3 regions of the Blautia sp. 1001283B150304_161114_C9 genome follow, and region 2 is predicted to be linked to each of the others. Evidence: predicted binding sites of a transcription regulator. Region 2 holds the regulator's gene; each other region holds the start of a gene.
The links. The regulator Rex, encoded in region 2, represses fermentation and respiration genes when NADH is low (regulators of the CRP and FNR family bind a similar motif). The targets are predictions, from matches to a motif close to ATTGTTAANTANTTAACAAT.
Positions count from the first base shown of each region.

Region 1: gap (type I glyceraldehyde-3-phosphate dehydrogenase) is a predicted target of Rex. The motif match lies at 3,262-3,281, and genes of this name have one in related genera.
Region 3: I4V44_RS12730 (CoB--CoM heterodisulfide reductase iron-sulfur subunit B family protein) is a predicted target of Rex. The motif match lies at 1,977-1,996, and genes of this name have one in related genera.

Region 1 is NZ_JADPGO010000002.1:123,977-130,474, forward strand. It holds gene I4V44_RS01850 (amylosucrase) at 1-1,935, opposite strand, end outside; gene I4V44_RS01855 (histidinol-phosphatase HisJ family protein) at 2,193-3,011, opposite strand; gene gap (type I glyceraldehyde-3-phosphate dehydrogenase) at 3,330-4,349, shown strand; gene I4V44_RS01865 (phosphoglycerate kinase) at 4,508-5,701, shown strand; gene tpiA (triose-phosphate isomerase) at 5,746-6,495, shown strand.
Region 2 is NZ_JADPGO010000042.1:10,558-17,055, reverse strand. It holds gene I4V44_RS15630 (NADP-dependent isocitrate dehydrogenase) at 1-1,094, shown strand, start outside; gene I4V44_RS15625 (ABC-F family ATP-binding cassette domain-containing protein) at 1,211-3,121, opposite strand; gene I4V44_RS15620 (redox-sensing transcriptional repressor Rex) at 3,382-4,029, shown strand; gene I4V44_RS15615 (bifunctional ADP-dependent NAD(P)H-hydrate dehydratase/NAD(P)H-hydrate epimerase) at 4,119-5,618, shown strand; gene alr (alanine racemase) at 5,696-6,498, shown strand, end outside.
Region 3 is NZ_JADPGO010000025.1:36,109-42,606, forward strand. It holds gene I4V44_RS12720 (threonine/serine ThrE exporter family protein) at 1-463, shown strand, start outside; gene I4V44_RS12725 (L-lactate dehydrogenase) at 728-1,678, shown strand; gene I4V44_RS12730 (CoB--CoM heterodisulfide reductase iron-sulfur subunit B family protein) at 2,275-3,069, shown strand; gene I4V44_RS12735 (4Fe-4S dicluster domain-containing protein) at 3,066-3,455, shown strand; gene I4V44_RS12740 (CoB--CoM heterodisulfide reductase iron-sulfur subunit A family protein) at 3,462-5,450, shown strand; gene I4V44_RS12745 (hydrogenase iron-sulfur subunit) at 5,441-5,884, shown strand; gene I4V44_RS12750 (4Fe-4S dicluster domain-containing protein) at 5,872-6,498, shown strand, end outside.

The DNA.
Region 1 (6,498 bases), on a different contig from region 2:
TACGATTGCAAGGATAGAAGAATCCCAGGTATCGATTGTACGAAGATCAGCTGTTGTATCAAAAACGCTGTGTGAACTTCTGATATGTTCCAGATGATCCAGTGCGTGGAAAAGTTTTCCCTGTACTGTATCTGCGATATTTCTGTTTGGAGCAAGTGACCAGTTGAATTCTCCTCTGTGAAGATAGCGGGAATCAACTGCCTTGTCAGGATCATCTTTATAAGAATAGTCGTTTACCTGACCAATCTCATCTCCGCTGTAGATTACAGGGATACCTGACTGGGAAAGCATAAATGCATGAAGTGTGATGTCATAGCGCACACTTCTGTCAACACCAGCTACATTTCCTTCAAAACCATATTTCTCAATGCCGCACAGAGATGCGGTAGTACCGCAAAGTCTTGCATCACCCAGACGCGGGTCATCATTGTAAAGTTCACCGCGGCCAAATGTATCCGGATATTTGCCTGTAAAGAAATCATTCAGGAATTTCTTATGAGAAACCTCATCGATTGAGAAATTCTTCAGGAAATCATAATCCAGTCCCCAACCAATATCATCGTGGCAACGCAGATAATTCTGGAAGATGTATTCTTTTGGAAGAGATCCCAGAATATCCAGCTGTCTGCGGAGCAGAGATACATCTTTGGTTGCAACTGTGTGCCAGGTGCTTGCCATAGTAGTAACGTTATACAGGATATGGCATTCCGGCTTTTCAAGTGTACCGAAATATGGAACAACTTTTTCAGGAGCCATGACAACCTCTCCGAGAAGAAGGACTCCCGGGCACACGATCTCGCAGATCATACGCATCATACGTACGATTGTGTGAACCTGTGGCAGGTTGCGGCAGTTTGTTCCAAGCTGCTTCCAGATATAAGGAACTGCATCGAGACGTACGATGTCAACACCCTGGTTTGCCAGATATAACATATTGTAGACCATTTCGTTAAACACAACAGGATTTCTGTAGTTTAAATCCCACTGGTATGGATAGAAAGTAGTCATGACATGCTTGTGAAGGTCATCCAGCCATGTAAAGTTGCCCGGTGCGGTAGTTGGGAATACCTGTGGACAGGTCTTCTCATAGAGAGCAGGAACATCGTAGGTATCAAAGAAGAAATAACGGTCCTGGTATTCTTTTTCACCTGCGCGAGCCCGTTTTGCCCACTCATGCTCTTCGGAAGTATGGTTCATAACGAAATCAAGGCAGATGTTGATGCCGCGTTCATGGCATTTGGAGGTAAGCTCTGAAAAGTCCTCCATAGTACCAAGCTCAGGCTGCACTGTGCGGAAGTCAGCTACTGCGTAACCACCGTCACTTTTTCCTTTCGGAGATGCGAGCAGGGGCATCAGATGAAGATAATTGACATTGCATTCTTCCACATAATCCAGATGTTCCTCCAGACCTTTTAAAGTATGTGCAAAATTGTTTACATACATCATCATGCCTACAAGATCATTGCGTTTATACCAGTCCGGATCAGCCTCACGCTTTTTATCAGATGCCTTCAATGCTGAATTTCTGCTGTTATAGAAAGCTTCCATATTAGAAGTAAGATCATGCAGATAGGTCATGACATCATCACGATCCTGATATAATTCGCAATATAACCATTTCAGCTCATCATAATGTTTCTGAAAACGTTCGTTATATAAAGTAAGATCAACAGGAACGTCCAGTTTAACAGGTTCCACTTTGGAAGTCTCGACCTTAACAGGTTCCACTTTGGAAGTCTCGACCTTAACAGGTTCTACTTTAGAAGTCTCGACCTTAACAGGTTCCACTTTGGAAGTCTCGACCTTAACAGGTTCTACTTTAGAAGTTTCAACTCTGACAGGCTCAGTTTTGGAAGTAGTCACTTGTAAAATTTCTGATTCCTGCTTTCTGACTGTTGATGAAGAACGTTTCTTCTGGAGTCTTTTTTTAGCCATAATATTCCTCCCTGGTTTATGAAAAATACAGTAACCGGGCAGTGTCGGGACATATAAAACATAAATATGGAGACACCGGACAGTTACGAATATATACAGAAAGCTGCAATTTCCATATCTGCTGTCAGTTTTTTATCATGATCAGCTATGATGCAGACCAGAGAAACAGTATTTGGAGCAGTTTGGAAATTGGGCTTCTGAAATCATATGTAATATTATATTATAGGAACTGCCATATAGGCAAGTACTGACACGTTTTACAGAGAAATAAATTCCGGTTTACGGTCTTTGAAGATTGTATAGTAACGAAAACCACAGGCTTCCAGTACACTGGCAGCTTTATCAAATGCACAGGCGATTTTATCCGGAGTATGCGCATCTGCTCCGATGGTGATGATCTCTCCGCCAAGTTCTCTATAGCGCCTTATTACGGCAGTACATGGATTGGGTTCTCCAAGACCATAATGATATCCGCCTGTATTAAGTTCGATGCCTTTTCCCATGGAAATCAGTTTCTTCAGAATCTCATCCAGAATATCTTTATACCGTCCGTAAGAATATTCCCGGTTCTTGTTAGGACCATAACGGACAACATAATCAATATGTCCGTAAACATCAAATCCGTCATATGCGGAAATGTTTTCAAGAATGGATTCAAAATATTCCATATAACATAAAAATTCCTTACGTCCTTCAAAAAATTCCGGGTAATAAGGATCATACCCATGGACAAGATGGGATGAACCGATAACGAAATCAAAAGGTGTCTGAGAGAGAAGTGAGTCAAAATATTCTCCCAGATGCATCTGCAGTCCCAGTTCAATTCCGAAACGTACCTGAATTTTATCCTTATACATATCTGAAAGTTCAGCCAGCTTTTCTTTGTAAGCCGGAATATCCAGAGAAAAATCCAGATTGTCCGGAGTAACAGGGTAATCCGGATCCAGATGTTCCGTAAAAGTAATTCCCTGTAGTCCCGTTTCAACGGCGCGATGGATCATAACTTCCATAGGCGTATCCGAGTCAGCAGAAAAAGAAGAGTGCATATGACAATCCCACAATATTTGTCTGTCCATAATTTCAGTCCTTTCTTCTGTAAAAACAGTACTGTTATATTTGCGTGTGATATATTATAAATGAATATTGTGTCCTCTTAAATGGATATATCTGCACCTGAAATATCACAATTACAGGCCCGGATCAGTGTATTCATAAAGCACTGTATACACAGTATAACATATAATTTACATTTTTTACTTAATTTTTATCTGTTTTTTGGAAAATGGTCTTGAATTTTTGTTTAGAATTATGTACAATACATTACAGGTTGATGATTCTTTAACAAACAAAGGATTACCATAATTAACCACTTAATTCATAGGAGGAATTTTATCATGGCAGTAAAAGTTGCAATTAATGGTTTTGGACGTATTGGACGTCTTGCATTCCGTCAGATGTTTGGAGCAGAAGGATTTGAAATCGTAGCAATCAACGATTTAACATCTCCTAAAATGCTTGCTCACTTATTAAAATATGATTCAACACAGGGAAAATATGCTCTTGCAGATACAGTAACAGCAGGAGAAGATTCCATCACAGTTGACGGAAAAGAAATCAAAATTTACGCAAAAGCTAACGCTGCTGAACTTCCATGGGGAGAAATCGGTGTAGACGTAGTTCTTGAGTGTACAGGATTCTATACATCCAAAGACAAAGCTCAGGCTCATATCGATGCAGGTGCTAAACACGTTATCATTTCCGCTCCGGCTGGAAACGATCTTAAGACAATCGTTTACAATGTAAACCATGAAACTCTTACAAAAGAAGATCACATCATCTCCGCAGCTTCCTGTACAACAAACTGCTTAGCTCCAATGGCTAAAGCATTAAATGATCTTGCTGCAATCAAATCCGGTATCATGTGCACAATCCACGCTTACACAGGCGATCAGATGACACTTGACGGACCACAGAGAAAAGGTGATTTAAGAAGATCTCGTGCAGCTGCAGTTAACATCGTTCCTAACAGCACAGGTGCTGCTAAAGCTATCGGTCTTGTTATTCCGGAACTGAACGGTAAACTTATCGGATCTGCTCAGCGTGTTCCTACCCCAACAGGTTCTACAACAATCTTAACAGCAGTTGTTGAAGGAAACGTAACAAAAGAACAGATCAACGCAGCTATGAAAGCAGCTTCTAATGAATCCTTCGGATACAACGAAGATGAAATCGTATCCAGCGATATCGTTGGTATGAGATTTGGTTCTCTGTTCGATGCTACTCAGACAATGGTTCTTCCACTTGAGAATGGCACAACAGAAGTACAGGTAGTTTCCTGGTATGACAACGAGAACTCCTACACAAGCCAGATGGTTCGTACAATCAAACACTTTGGTAAATTACTGAACGCTTAATTTTCAGTAAGTGTAAAGGAATAGACTCCAACGAAGGGTCCGGTCTGATTTGGACCGGACCTTTTTCGCGTGGTCTGGAATGACAGCAGGAAATCAATAAGTTACTGTTTACAGATATGCAGTAACAGTTAAAGAATATTATTAAGGAGGCACCACAAATGCTGAATAAAAAATCTGTTGATGATATCAACGTAAAAGGCAAAAAAGTTCTTGTAAGATGTGACTTCAATGTTCCGCTTCAGGATGGAAAAATTACAGATGAGAACCGTCTGGTTGCAGCTCTTCCTACAATTAAGAAGCTGATCGCTGATGGTGGAAAAGTTATTCTCTGCTCCCACCTTGGAAAACCGAAGGGAGAACCGAAACCGGAATTATCTCTTGCGCCGGTTGCCAAACGTCTTTCCGAGTTATTAGGACAGGAAGTTAAATTTGCAGCAGATCCTGAAGTAGTAGGACCAAACGCGAAAGCAGCAGTAGCTGAGATGAAAGACGGAGATGTTATCTTACTTGAGAACACACGTTATCGCGCAGAAGAAACAAAGAACGGAGACGAATTCAGCAAAGAACTTGCTTCTCTTTGTGATGTATTTGTTAATGATGCATTTGGTACAGCTCACAGAGCACACTGCTCTAATGTTGGTGTGACCAAATATGTTGATACAGCAGTTGTTGGTTACTTAATGCAGAAGGAAATCGATTTCCTTGGAAATGCAGTGAACAATCCTGAGAGACCGTTTGTTGCTATCCTTGGCGGAGCTAAGGTTTCCAGCAAGATTTCTGTAATCAATAACCTTCTTGATAAAGTAGATACTCTTATCATTGGTGGTGGTATGTCTTACACATTCTCCAAAGCTATGGGCGGACATATCGGTGTGTCTCTCTGTGAGGATGACTATCTTCAGTATGCATTAGACATGATGAAGAAAGCAGAAGAAAAAGGCGTAAAACTTCTTCTTCCTGTAGATAACAGAATTGGTGACAGCTTCTCCAATGACTGCAATATTCAGGTTGTAAAACGTGGCGAGATTCCGGACGGATGGGAAGGAATGGATATCGGACCGGAAACAGAGAAGCTTTTTGCTGATGCTGTAAAAGATGCTAAGACAGTTGTATGGAACGGACCGATGGGCTGCTTCGAAATGCCAAACTTCGCTCATGGTACAGAAGCTGTTGCAAAAGCACTTGCTGAAACAGATGCCACAACTATTATCGGTGGTGGTGATTCTGCAGCTGCAGTTAACATCCTTGGTTATGGCGACAAGATGACACACATCTCCACAGGTGGCGGTGCATCTCTTGAATTCCTGGAAGGAAAAGAACTCCCGGGTGTTGCAGCAGCAAACGATAAATAAGAATATAATAACATCCCACAGGGATACTAAGGAGATAAATCATCATGGCAAGAAAGAAAATTATCGCTGGTAACTGGAAAATGAACATGACACCAAGCGAAGCCGTTAAATTAGTAGAAACATTAAAACCATTAGTAGTTAACGATGAAGTAGACGTAGTATTCTGCGTACCTGCAATCGATATCATCCCGGTTGTAGAAGCTGCTAAGGGAACAAACATCCAGGTTGGTGCTGAGAACATGTACTTTGAAGAGAAAGGTGCATACACAGGAGAAATCTCCCCTGCAATGCTCGTAGATGCCGGAGTTAAATATGTTGTTCTTGGACATTCCGAAAGAAGAGAATACTTCGGAGAAACAAACGAAGATGTTAACAAGAAAGTTCTCAAAGCTTTCGAACATGGAATTACACCTATCATGTGCTGTGGTGAAACTCTTACTCAGAGAGAACAGGGCGTGACAATGGATTTCATCCGTCAGCAGGTTAAAGTTGGATTCCAGGGTGTTACAGCAGATCAGGCTAAGACAGCAGTTATCGCTTACGAGCCAATCTGGGCAATCGGAACAGGTAAAACAGCTACAACTGAGCAGGCTCAGGAAGTATGCGCAGGTATTCGTGCATGCATCGCTGAAATCTATGATGAAGCAACAGCAGAAGCAATCCGTATCCAGTATGGCGGATCTGTAAATCCCGCAACAGCACCTGACTTATTCGTTCAGAACGATATCGATGGCGGCCTTGTAGGTGGTGCTTCTCTGAAAGCTGATTTCGGAAAGATCGTAAACTACAAATAAGAA
Region 2 (6,498 bases):
CTGAGTATTATGACCTTGGTCTGGAATACAGAAATGAAACGGATGATCAGGTAACTGTTGATGCGGCAGAGGCTACAAAGAAGTACGGCGTAGCAGTGAAATGTGCAACTATCACTCCTAATAAGGCAAGAATGGAAGAGTATACCTTAAAGAAAATGTACAAGAGTCCTAACGGAACGATTCGTGCAATTCTTGACGGAACTGTTTTTCGTGCCCCAATCGTAGTGAAGGGTATTGAACCATGTGTTAAGAACTGGAAGAAACCGATCACCATCGCACGTCATGCCTATGGTGATGTGTATAAGAACACAGAGATGTATATTGACGGCCCCGGAGATGCTTATCTGGTATTTGAAGGCGCAGACGGACAGCAGAGAAAAGAGCTAATCCATCATTATGAGGGACCGGGTGTGCTTCAGGGTATGCACAATCTGGATGATTCTATCACAAGTTTTGCAAGATGCTGTTTTAATTATGCACTGGATACAAAACAGAACCTGTGGCTTGGCGGCAAGGATACGATCTCCAAGATTTATGACGGACGTTTTAAGGAAATCTTTGCAACTATTTATGAGGATGAGTTTAAGGAGAAATTTGAGGCAGCAGGCATTGAATATTTCTACAGCCTGATCGATGATATCGTAGCTCGTGTCATGAAGGCTGAAGGCGGATTTATCTGGGCCTGCAAGAACTATGATGGAGATGTTATGAGCGATATGGTTTCTTCAGCATTTGGTTCTCTGGCTATGATGACATCTGTACTGGTATCTCCACAGGGATATTACGAATATGAAGCTGCTCATGGAACTGTACAGAGACATTATTATCGCTATCTGAAAGGTGAGGAGACATCTACTAACTCTGTAGCAACTATTTTTGCATGGACCGGAGCTCTGAGAAAAAGAGGTGAGCTGGACGACAATAAAGAATTGATGGAATTTGCTGATAAACTGGAGAAGGCGACTCTGGAGACGATTGAAAGCGGTAAGATGACAAAAGACCTTGCGCTGATCACTTCTCTTGAGGATGTGACAATACTGAACAGCAAAGATTTCATCTTTGCCATCAGAGAGAGACTGGATGAAATTTTATAATGTCAGAAATTATCCGGTAATGTTTCTATAACATTATAAAGTTCTCCGGGCAGGATCACACTGCAGCGGAGAAACCTGTAAAAAGTTATAAACTGCGAAAATGGGAAGAACCTGCATTATGCAAGTTCTTCCCATTTTTCATATAATCCTTCTAATTCTTCGGTAATGGCGGCTTTCTCTTTGCTAAGTTTCGCACATTCTGCCACATTTGTGCAGATATCCGGGAGAATCATGGTCTCGTCGATCTCTTTATCTCTGGTCTCAAGTTCTTCGATGCGGGCTTCTACTTTTTTTAGTTCATTCTCGCGTTTTCGCTGACGGGCCTGTTCTTCTTTCTGCTGCTGCCAGGAAAGCTTGTTATCAGAAGCCTGCTTTGCTTCTGTCACAGCCTGAGCGGCAGCCGGAGCATATTTTTCCGTCAGCTCTTCTTTTTTCTCCAGATAATAGTCGTAATCTCCGATATAATTTACAATTGCCTGATTGGTCAGATCCAGGATCCGGGTAGCTGTCTGGTTGATGAAGTAACGGTCGTGGGAAACATAGAATACTGTTCCTGTGTAACTGTTCAATGCCTCTTCAAGAATCTCTTTTGAAGCGATATCCAGATGGTTGGTGGGCTCATCGAGGATCAGAAAGTTTGCTTCGGACAGCATCAGCTTGGCGAGGGAAACACGACCTCTTTCTCCGCCGGACAGAGCGGAGATCAGTTTGAATACGTCATCCCCTGTGAAAAGGAATGCTGCCAGCATATTTCGAATTTCTGTTTCCGTAAGTGTGGGATAAGCATCTGAGATTTCCTCAAAAATAGTTTTCTCCATATGAAGAACATGGTGTTCCTGGTCATAGTAGCCAATCTGTACCTTGGAACCAAGAGTAAATCTGCCGCTGTCTGCATCGATCAGCCCATTGATGATCTTTAACATGGTGGTTTTGCCTGTGCCGTTATTGCCAATCAGGGCTACACGTTCTCCACGTTTGATCTCAAAGGAGATGTCACTGAAAAGTGTCTGTCCGGGAAAAGATTTGGAAAGACTTTCCACAGTAAGGACATCATTTCCGCTGACAAATCTTGGTTCCAGGGAAATGCGCATCTGATTCTGAATCTCCTGTGGTTTATCAATGCGCTGGACTTTATCCAGCATTTTCTCGCGGCTTTCTGCACGTTTGATAGATTTCTCGCGGTTAAAGGATTTCAGCTTGGCAATGACTGCTTCCTGATGTTTGATATCCCGCTGCTGGTTCAGGTAGGCTTTGTACTGGGCGTCACGCAGCTGGGCTTTTTTCAGGGCATAGGCAGAATAGTTGCCACTGTACATACGCATATTTCCTGCTTCGATTTCCACAACTTTTGTTACGACTTTGTCAAGAAAGTAACGGTCGTGGGATACGATAAATACAGCACCCGGGTAATTCAGAAGATAGGTTTCCAGCCAGGAAATACTCTCCATATCCAGATGGTTGGTAGGCTCATCCAGAAGAAGAATGTCAGGGCTGGCAAGAAGCAGTTTACCCAGAGCTACGCGGGTTTTCTGGCCGCCTGAAAGAGTTTCTATCTGGCGTTCGAAATCTTCTTCTGTGAAACCAAGACCTTTTAATACACCCATGATCTCACTTTTGTAAGCGTAACCATTTTCCAGTTCAAACTGGTGACTCAGTCTTGTGTAAGTATTCATCAGGCTGTCCAGAGCATCTCCGGTGGTGGTTTTCATTTCCTGTTCCAGAGAGCGCAGACGATTCTCCATATCAATAATGTGCTGTTTGGTGGAAATCAGTTCTTCGTAAATGGTATGATGGCCATGAATGTCCTGATACTGGGCAAGGTAGCCGATATTTTTATCTTTGGCAAGTACCACGTTTCCTGAATCCGGGGAGAGCTCATGCATAATGATTCGCAGCAGAGTCGTCTTGCCTGCACCGTTATTGCCGATGAGAGCTGCCTTTTCGCGGTCTTCTATATGGAAACTGGCATCCTTGAGAATGATTTTTTCGCCAAAGGATTTACAGATATTCTGACATGATAAAATCATAGGAATTCCTCCGTTTGTAATTTGTCCGCGTACTATTATAATCGAAAATGCCTGTTTTTGAAAGCATTTTAAGAGATTTTGTCCAGGGAAAAGAAAGCACCGGATGGATGCATGGAAGAAAATATGATATTCCGGGGAATTTTTCAGAATGAAATTGATAAAAAAATACAGAAATATTTGGTCAAAAAGTACAAATTTAATTTGACAATAAAATAACATCTGGGTATAATTGACATAGATAAGCTAAGGAGGGAAAATTTGTGGAAGCTAAGGAAATTTCGAAAGCGGTAATCAAGCGTCTGCCGCGGTACTACCGCTACCTCGGTGAATTGATGGAGGAGAATGTAGAGCGTATATCTTCAAATGATCTTAGCAAGAAGATGCATGTGACGGCTTCCCAGATTCGTCAGGACTTAAATAATTTCGGTGGTTTTGGTCAGCAGGGTTACGGCTATAATGTACGCTATTTGTATACAGAAATCGGTAAGATCCTTGGGCTGGATACTGTACATCCGATGATTATTCTGGGTGCCGGTAATCTGGGACAGGCATTGGCCAATTATGTGGATTTTGAAAAGCGCGGATTTAAGCTGGTTGGTATTTTTGACGTCAATCCTGTACTTGAGGGGATTGCAGTTCGTGGAATTGAGATTCAGATGTTGAGCGATCTTCCTTTGTTTCTGAAGGAGAATGAGGTTGAGATCGCGATCCTGACTCTTCCTAAAAATAAAGCCAAAGAGATGGCAAAGATTTTAATTGATAATGGAATTAAGGCAATCTGGAATTTTGCACATATTGATCTGGATGCCCCGGAGGATGTAATGGTAGAGAACGTACATCTTTCAGAGAGTCTTATGACTTTGTCCTATAACCTGAGTGAGTACAGAAAGGAACATGAAGGGATGTAAGGGATAACTGTGAAACACAAGGCTGTGGTCATCTGATCACAGCTTTTCTCTTGTATGTAAATGTGTTATTGTAAACAGGAGGTGAACAGATGAGAGAGATTGTAACTGCTGTTGAGATGAAAGAACTGGATCATAATACGATTCAGAAAGCCGGGATATCTTCTCCGGTACTTATGGAGAGGGCGGCATTAAAGACGGTTGAGGAGATTGTACAGAGATTAAAGAATAAAGAAAAAGAGAAAATCCTTGTGGTCTGCGGAACCGGCAACAATGGCGGAGACGGATTGGCAATTGCCAGACTGCTTCAGTTGAGAGGAGTCAGAACCTGGTATTATATTGCGGGTAAGGAAGAGAAAATGACTGCTGAAACTGCCGGACAGCTTAAAACAGCAGAATATTATCAGGTGCCCCGGGTGCATAACCTGGATCCGGATGAATATACTACTATAGTAGATGCCATCTTTGGGGTTGGACTGAGCAGACCTGTAGAGGGAAAATATGCAGAGCTTATCAGTACAATGAACCGGGCATCTGCGTATAAAGTAGCTGTGGATATTCCATCCGGGATTGACTCAGATACCGGATTTGAGAAGGGGATTGCATTCCGGGCAGATCTTACGGTTACCTTTGCTTTTCGCAAAAGAGGGCTGTGTTTTTATCCCGGACGCATGTATGGCGGTGAGATCGTTGTTACGGATATCGGAATCTATTCCATACCCGGAAAGAAAATCTGTATGCATCATCTGGAACGTGAAGATTTGAAAATGCTTCCGGAGAGAGTTCCCTATGGAAATAAAGGAACCTTCGGCAAGGTTCTTCTTATAGCTGGCAGCGAAGGAATGTGCGGAGCTGCATATCTGAGTGCAGCAGCTGCTCTGAAAAGCTCTGCGGGAATGGTGAGAATTCAGACCGTGGAGGCCAACAGGATTCCGTTGCAGACACTGTTGCCGGAAGCCATGATCACCTGTGATTTTGATGAGAAAAAAAACCAGGCAATGCTTGACTGGTGTGATGTGCTTGTGATAGGACCGGGTCTTGGAACCGGAGCGCAGAGCAGGGAAAGAGCTCAGTGGTTCCTGGCGAAGGCAGCTGAGTGTAAAAAAACAGTAATTCTGGATGCAGATGGCCTGAATCTTCTGTCAGTCCATGACAACTGGAAGTGTTTTATCGGGGAACATGTGATCCTGACACCTCATATTGGTGAGATGAGTCGTCTGTGCGGAAAAGAAATCGGTAAGATCCAGGATTGTCTGGCACAGACCGCAGCTGATTATGCAAAGGAGTCTGGAGCGGTTTGCGTTCTGAAGGATGCCTGTACTGTGGTGGCAGATGCTTTTGGAGATATGTATTTGAACATTTCGGGTAATGCAGGAATGGCTACAGCGGGAAGTGGAGATGTGTTAAGCGGTGTGCTTGCCGGTATACAGTGTATGTATCTGGCAGCAGAAAAGAAATTTTCTCCTGTTATGCTGGCTGCACTTGGTGTATATGTGCATGGGCTGGCAGGTGATCTGGCTGCTGAAACAGTAGGGCAGCGAGGGATGACCGCAGGAGATATCATCTGTTTTCTGCCGGAAATACTAAGATAGAATATTCATTTTGAGGCAGTAAATCTGTGAAACAATTTGCAGATATTAACATGAAAAAATAACAGAGGAAAATTATTATGAAGAAAGATAGCAGAGTAAAAGCAGTCATTTCACTGGATGCAGTAGAACATAATTTCCGGGAAATGAGAAAAAATATTGCAGAAGAGACAAAGATGATCGCAGTTATAAAGGCTGACGCTTATGGACATGGCGCGGTGCCGGTTGCACATCTCATTGAGGATTATGATTATATCTGGGGATTTGCGGCTGCAACTGCGGAAGAAGCGATTCATCTGCGAGAAGCCGGGATTACAAAACCAATCCTGATCCTTGGAATTGTTTTTGATGAATATTTTCCGGAACTTGTCCGTTATGAGATCCGTCCTGCAGTGTGCGAATATGAGGAGGCAAGGAAACTTTCAGACGAAGCGGTTCTGCAGAAAAAAACTGTACATATTCATATTGCTCTGGACACAGGAATGACCAGGATCGGTTTTGCGGATGCACAGGAAAATGTAGAGGAAATTAAAAAAATTTCAGAACTTCCAAATCTTGAGATTGAGGGTATGTTTACTCATTTTGCAAGAGCAGATGAGTATGACAGAAGTCCGGCTATGGTACAATTGGAGCGGTATCTGGATTTTTCAAGGCGCGTAGAAGAGGCAGGAGTGGAAATTCCTCTGCATCACTGTTCTAACAGTGCGGGCATCATACGTATGCCGGAAGCAAATCTGAATATTGTCCGCGCCGGAATCACAATTTATGGAATTTATCCTTCTTCTGAGGTGGAGAGAGATATTGTAAAGCTTGAGCCGGTTATGGAACTTAAGAGTCATGTGACTTATGTGAAGGACGTTCCTGCCGGAGCAGCGATCAGCTA
Region 3 (6,498 bases), on a different contig from region 2:
TTTTATAAAACTTTCACTGTCAACAGAGCAGTGGATCTTATTCAGGCTTCTTGCAAGTTTCTGCGGAGTGTTTGGATTCTCTATCATGTTTAACAGCCCGGTTCGTCTGTCAGTCGCAGCAGCCGGGATAGGAGCAGTTGCCAATACTCTGAGACTGGAACTGGTAGACCTTGCAAATATTCCTCCTGCTGCAGCCGCATTTATTGGTGCACTTACTGCGGGACTTCTGGCGTCCCTGTTGAAGAATAAAGTCGGATATCCAAGGATATCTGTAACAGTTCCCTCAATCGTTATCATGGTTCCGGGATTATATTTATACAGAGGATTTTATAATCTTGGTATTATGTCATTATCAGTAGCTGCATCCTGGTTTGCGTCTGCGATCCTTATCATTGCAGCGTTGCCATTAGGGCTAATCTTTGCACGTATTCTGACAGATAAAGCTTTCAGATACTGTACTTAACCGAATCAAAAATCAGGGAAATCCCCAACCACTGCTTAAATTGCAAAAAGCAATAAGCAGTGGTTGGGGATTTGTTCGTGCAAGTATCTACTCCAATAGGAAAATGTGAAAATTATATCAAACTAACAAACAATTTTATGCTTCCAAACAAATATTTAAACGAAAAAATTGTTCAGATTTCTGTACAAAAGCTCTTGTCAATTTTTTGACAATGTGTTATCATTAAGACGTCAATTTTGTTAGGAGAAAAGGAGTATTAAGATTATGAGCAGTAAAATTACTATCATTGGAGCCGGCAGCGTCGGATCTACCATCGCGTACACTTTATCAAGCCAGGATATCGCATCTGAAATTGTTCTGATCGATATCAACAAAAAGAAAGCAGAAGGTGAAGTTCTGGATATCATCCAGGGAACCTGCTTCAGAGATCCTATCTCTATCATTGCCGGAGACTACGAAGATGCTAGGGATTCTGACATCGTTATCATCACATCCGGTATTGCCCGTAAACCAGGGCAGACAAGACTTGAACTTACACAGACAAATGTAAATATCCTCAAATCTATCACACCGGAGATCGTAAAGGCAGCTCCAAATGCCCTTTATCTGATCGTAAGCAATCCGGTTGATATCATGACTTATGTATTTACAAAGATTTCCGGACTTCCAGAAAACCAGATCCTTGGTTCCGGTACAATTCTTGACTCTGCACGTCTGCGCTGCGGATTATCCGAACATTTCCAGATTGCACAGAGTAATATCCATGCCTATGTATTCGGTGAGCATGGAGATACATCCTTTATTCCGTGGTCTGGTGCCTATATTTCAGGTGTAAGTGTGGATGAATATTACGACCTTGAGAAGAAACTCGGTAAGGATATTGAACCGATTGATAAAGAAGCAATGCTTCAGTATGTACAGAAATCTGGCGGTGAGATCATTTCCAAGAAAGGTGCAACTTTCTATGCAGTATCCTCTTCTGTATGCAAACTTTGCAGCCTTCTTGTATCTTCTTCAGAGTCTATCTCTACAGTATCTACTATGATGCATGGAGAGTACGGAATCGATGATGTATGCCTGAGTACATTAACTCTGGTAGGACCAAATGGTGTACAGGGCAAAGTTCCAATGAGAATGACAAAAGCTGAGATCGAACAGCTTAAGAAGAGTGCAGATGCACTGAAAGAAATTATTGCTCAGATTGACCTTAATTAATAATATATCAGACAAAACATTCAGAAGTACAGGTACAGCCTGTTCTTCTGAATCCATATTACTGTTTACTCCTTTTTAATTATTAGCCAAAATTCTGTACTGTAAGCGGAAACAGACGAATTTTGGCTTACATATATCAAAAGCAAAAAAATATATAAATAATATTTTTATTAATTTTTTGAAAGATACTATGATTGTGAGTAAATAGAAAAGCGGAAGATTTTATCTGCCTGAAAAAGATTAATTTAGATCAGAAGAATTGAGCAATGATGCGTGATAAAAAAATTATCAAAAACCTCTTGTTAAAATGTTGTCAATATGATATAATATTTTTCGGAAATCGAGCTGATACACTCCTTTAATTGCGGAGGAAGGGTGTGCGAACTCTTTTATTTTCTATGTCTCAACAAAGATATAAAAAGTAATTGTATTAGACTTGATTTATATTTTTGTCCATATATTGTTAAAAAAAAGACAAAGACTAGCGACTGTTATTTACGGGCGCTATATATCGGGGCAAATTGCTTTTGGACCCTGATATCATTATTTGAGCAACATGAATTTATCTGAACAACTAAGAAAGGATAATGTTAAGTATGAAGTACAGTTATTATCCGGGTTGTACCCTGAGAAACAAGGCGAAAGATCTGGACGAATATGCCAGAGCCAGCGCCAGAGCACTTGGGTTTGAACTGGAAGAGATCGAAGACTGGCAGTGCTGCGGAGGTGTTTATCCTCTGGGAACTGACGAAATTGCTACGAAGCTTTCTTCTGTACGTGCTCTTAATCAGGCCAAAGAAAAGGGCCAGGATCTGGTAACAATCTGCTCTGCCTGTCATCACGTGATCAAACGTGTCAATGATGATATGAAAAATGTGGAGGATATCCGCACCAGAGCAAATAATTACATGCAGCTTGATGAGCCTTATGAAGGCGAGACAACAGTGCTCCATTATCTGGAAGTACTTCGCGACAAAGTCGGTTTCGACAAGCTGAAAGAGAAGGTAGTAAACCCGCTTACAGGAAAGAAAATCGGAGCCTATTACGGATGTCTCTTATTACGTCCGGGCAAGATCATGGCTTTTGATGATCCGGAGAATCCGACAATCATGGAAGATTTCATCCGTGCACTTGGGGCAGAACCGGTAATCTATCCATACAGAAATGAATGCTGCGGCGGTTACATTTCTCTGAAAGAAAAAGATATGTCTCAGAACATGTGTCAGAAAATCGAAGATAGTGCGAAAGGCTTTGGCGCAGATATGCTGATCACAGCCTGTCCATTGTGTAAATATAATTTAAATAAAAACGCTTCCAGCGAACTGCCTGTATATTATTTCACAGAGCTCCTTGCAGAAGCCCTCGGAGTAAAAGAGGAGGTGGCAAAATGAGAAACCAGCATTCAGCAGCAGAAAAGATCAAAGAGATCTCCGGAACCAATCCGCTGAAATGTATGAAATGTGGAAAATGTTCTGCTACCTGCCCATCTTTCAATGAAATGGATATCAAGCCACATCAGTTTGTATCCTATGTTGTAAATGAAGATATCGAAGCACTTGTCAATTCAAAGTCTCTCTGGAAATGCCTTTCCTGCTTCGCCTGTGTAGAGCGTTGTCCAAGAGATGTAAAACCGGGAAAGATCATCGATGCAGCAAGACAGTTAGTTGTTCGTGAAAAAGGCGGCGATTATCTGAAAGCAGATGAGATACCACAGCTTCTTGATCCGGAACTGCCACAGCAGCTTCTGGTAAGTGCATTCAGAAGATACAGGAGGTAAGCCAGCGTGCAGAGAATTGGTGTATTTGTCTGTCATTGCGGAAGTAATATCGCCGCTACGGTAGATGTAAAAAAAGTTGTTGAATTAGCTGCCAAAGAGCCGGGTGTCGTTCATGCAGAAGACTACCAGTACATGTGCTCAGAAGCAGGCCAGGCTAAAATTCAGGAAGCCATTAAAGAGAAAAACCTGACAGGCGTTGTTGTCTGTTCATGCTCTCCACGTATGCATGAGGCAACATTCAGAAAAGCAGCTGAAAGAGCTGGCCTGAATCCATACATGGTGGAGATTGCAAATATCCGTGAGCACTGCTCCTGGATCCACAAGGATATGGAAGAGGCTACAAAGAAAGCTGTGATCCTTGCCAGAGCAGCAATCGCAAAAGTAAACTTAAACACACCTCTTCAGCCAGGAGAGAGCCGTGTTACAAAGAGAGCCCTGATCATCGGCGGCGGTATTGCCGGAATCCAGACAGCCCTGGATATCGCAGATGCAGGATATGAAGTAGATATCGTAGAGAAGACTCCAAGTATCGGTGGAAGAATGTCACAGCTTGATAAAACATTCCCGACACTTGACTGTTCTGCATGTATCCTCACACCTAAGATGGTAGAGGCAGCAGCACATGAGAAGATCAATATCTATACATACAGTGAAGTAGAACATGTCAGCGGTTTCGTAGGTGATTTCACCGTTGATATCAGAAAGAAAGCAAGAAGTGTAAATATGGACAAATGTACAGGCTGCGGTGTCTGCCAGGAAAAATGTCCGTCCAAGAAGATTCCGAACGAATTTAACAGAGGATTAAATAACAGAACTGCTATTTACACTCCATTTGCACAGGCAATCCCGAATGTTCCGGTTATCGACCGTGAGAACTGTCTGAAATTTAAAACAGGAAAATGTGGTGTCTGCTCCAAAGTATGTCAGGCAGGAGCCATTGATTACGATCAGCAGGATGAGATCGTAACACAGAAATACGGTGCAATCGTAGTTGCCACAGGTTTTGATACCATCAAACTTGACAAATATGATGAATATGCGTACAGCCAGAGTAAAGATGTTATCACATCCCTGGAACTGGAACGTATCATGAACGCAGCAGGTCCTACAAAAGGACACTTAGAGCGTCTTTCCGACGGAAAGGCTCCGAAAGAGCTGGTATTTATCCAGTGTGTGGGAAGCAGATGTTCTGATGACAGAGGAAAGCCATACTGTTCCAAGATCTGCTGTATGTACACAGCAAAACATGCAATGCTGATTCGTGATAAATATCCGGATACAAATGTAACCGTATTCTATATTGATGTGCGTACACCTGGTAAGAACTTCGATGAGTTCTACAGAAGAGCCGTAGAACAGTACGGCGTAAACTACATCAAAGGCCAGGTAGGAAAAGTTATTCCGCAGCCGGACGGAAGCCTTCTTGTACAGGGATCTGACCTGATCGACAACAAACAAATCCTTAAGAAAGCAGATATGGTCGTTCTTGCAACAGCCATTGAACCGAACCCGGATGTTCGTAAGATCGCTACTATGCTTACAGCAAGTATTGATACAAACAACTTCCTCACAGAAGCCCATGCAAAACTCCGTCCTGTAGAATCTCCTACAGCAGGTATCTTCCTTTCCGGTGTATGCCAGGGACCGAAAGATATTCCGGAGACAGTTGCACAGGCCGGTGCTGCAGCAGTTAAGGCAATCGGCCTTCTTGCAAAAGATAAACTGACAACCAACCCATGTACAGCAAAATCCGATGAACTGTTATGTAACGGATGTTCTACATGTGCAAATGTCTGCCCATATGGAGCAATTTCCTATGAGGATAAAGAAGTAAATGACCACGGTATCCGTGAAACAAGAAGAGTAGCCGTTGTAAATACAGCACTTTGCCAGGGCTGTGGTGCATGTACAGTAGCCTGCCCGTCCGGTGCTATGGATCTGCAGGGCTTTTCCAACAGACAGATTATCGCGGAGGTAGATGCAATATGTCGATAGAAACAAACGAAGAATTCAGACCTAAGATTGTGGCATTCTGTTGTAACTGGTGTAGTTACGCAGGTGCAGACCTTGCAGGAAGCAGCCGTCTTTCTTATCCGGCTGATGTAAAGATCATTCGTGTTCCATGTTCCTGCCGTGTCAATCCAATGTTCATCCTCCGCGCTTTTGAGAAAGGTGCTGACGGTGTGATCATGTGTGGCTGTCATCCTGGAGACTGTCACTACAGTACAGGTAACTACTATGCAAGAAGACGTATGACACTTCTTTTCTCCATGCTGGACTATATCGGTGTGGAAAACGGAAGAACAAGAGTAGAATGGGTTTCCGCTGCTGAAGGTGTGAAATTCTCCCAGACTATGAATGAGTTTGTAGAGAAGATCCATTCACTTGGTAAGAACGTAAGATTGGAGGATTTAAGATGCAGGAGCTGATAAATCGTGCAAAAGAACTGCTTGCTGACGGTACAGTTGCAAGAGTTCTGGGATGGAAAGCCGGAGATCTGCCTTACAATCCGGAACCGGCTTACTTTGAAACAGAAGAATCTCTGAAAGATTTTGTATATAACGGATTCTGCGGTGCAAACTTAAGCAAATATATGATCGAAGCTTCCAAACTGGAAGGCAAGACACTGGTTTGTTTAAAACCATGTGATACATACAGCTTTAATCAGCTGATCAAAGAGCATCGTGTAGACCGTGAGAAAGCTTATATCATTGGTGTTGGATGTAAAGGAAAACTGGATATCGAGAGAATCCGCAAACAGGGAATCAAAGGTATCGAAAGCATTTCCGGTGCAGAGATCACAGATGAGGCAGAAACACTGACTATTCAGACAATCTATGGTGAGAAGACCTGTGCATACAAAGATGCAATGCTTGAAAGATGTCACGTATGTAAAGGAAAAGAACATAAGATTTATGATGAACTTATCGGTGAGTCCAAAGACACAAAAGATGCAGATCGTTTTGCAGAAGTAGAGAAGATCGAAGCAATGAGCCCGGAAGAAAAATTTGCATTCTTCCAGAGCCAGTTAAGCAAATGTATC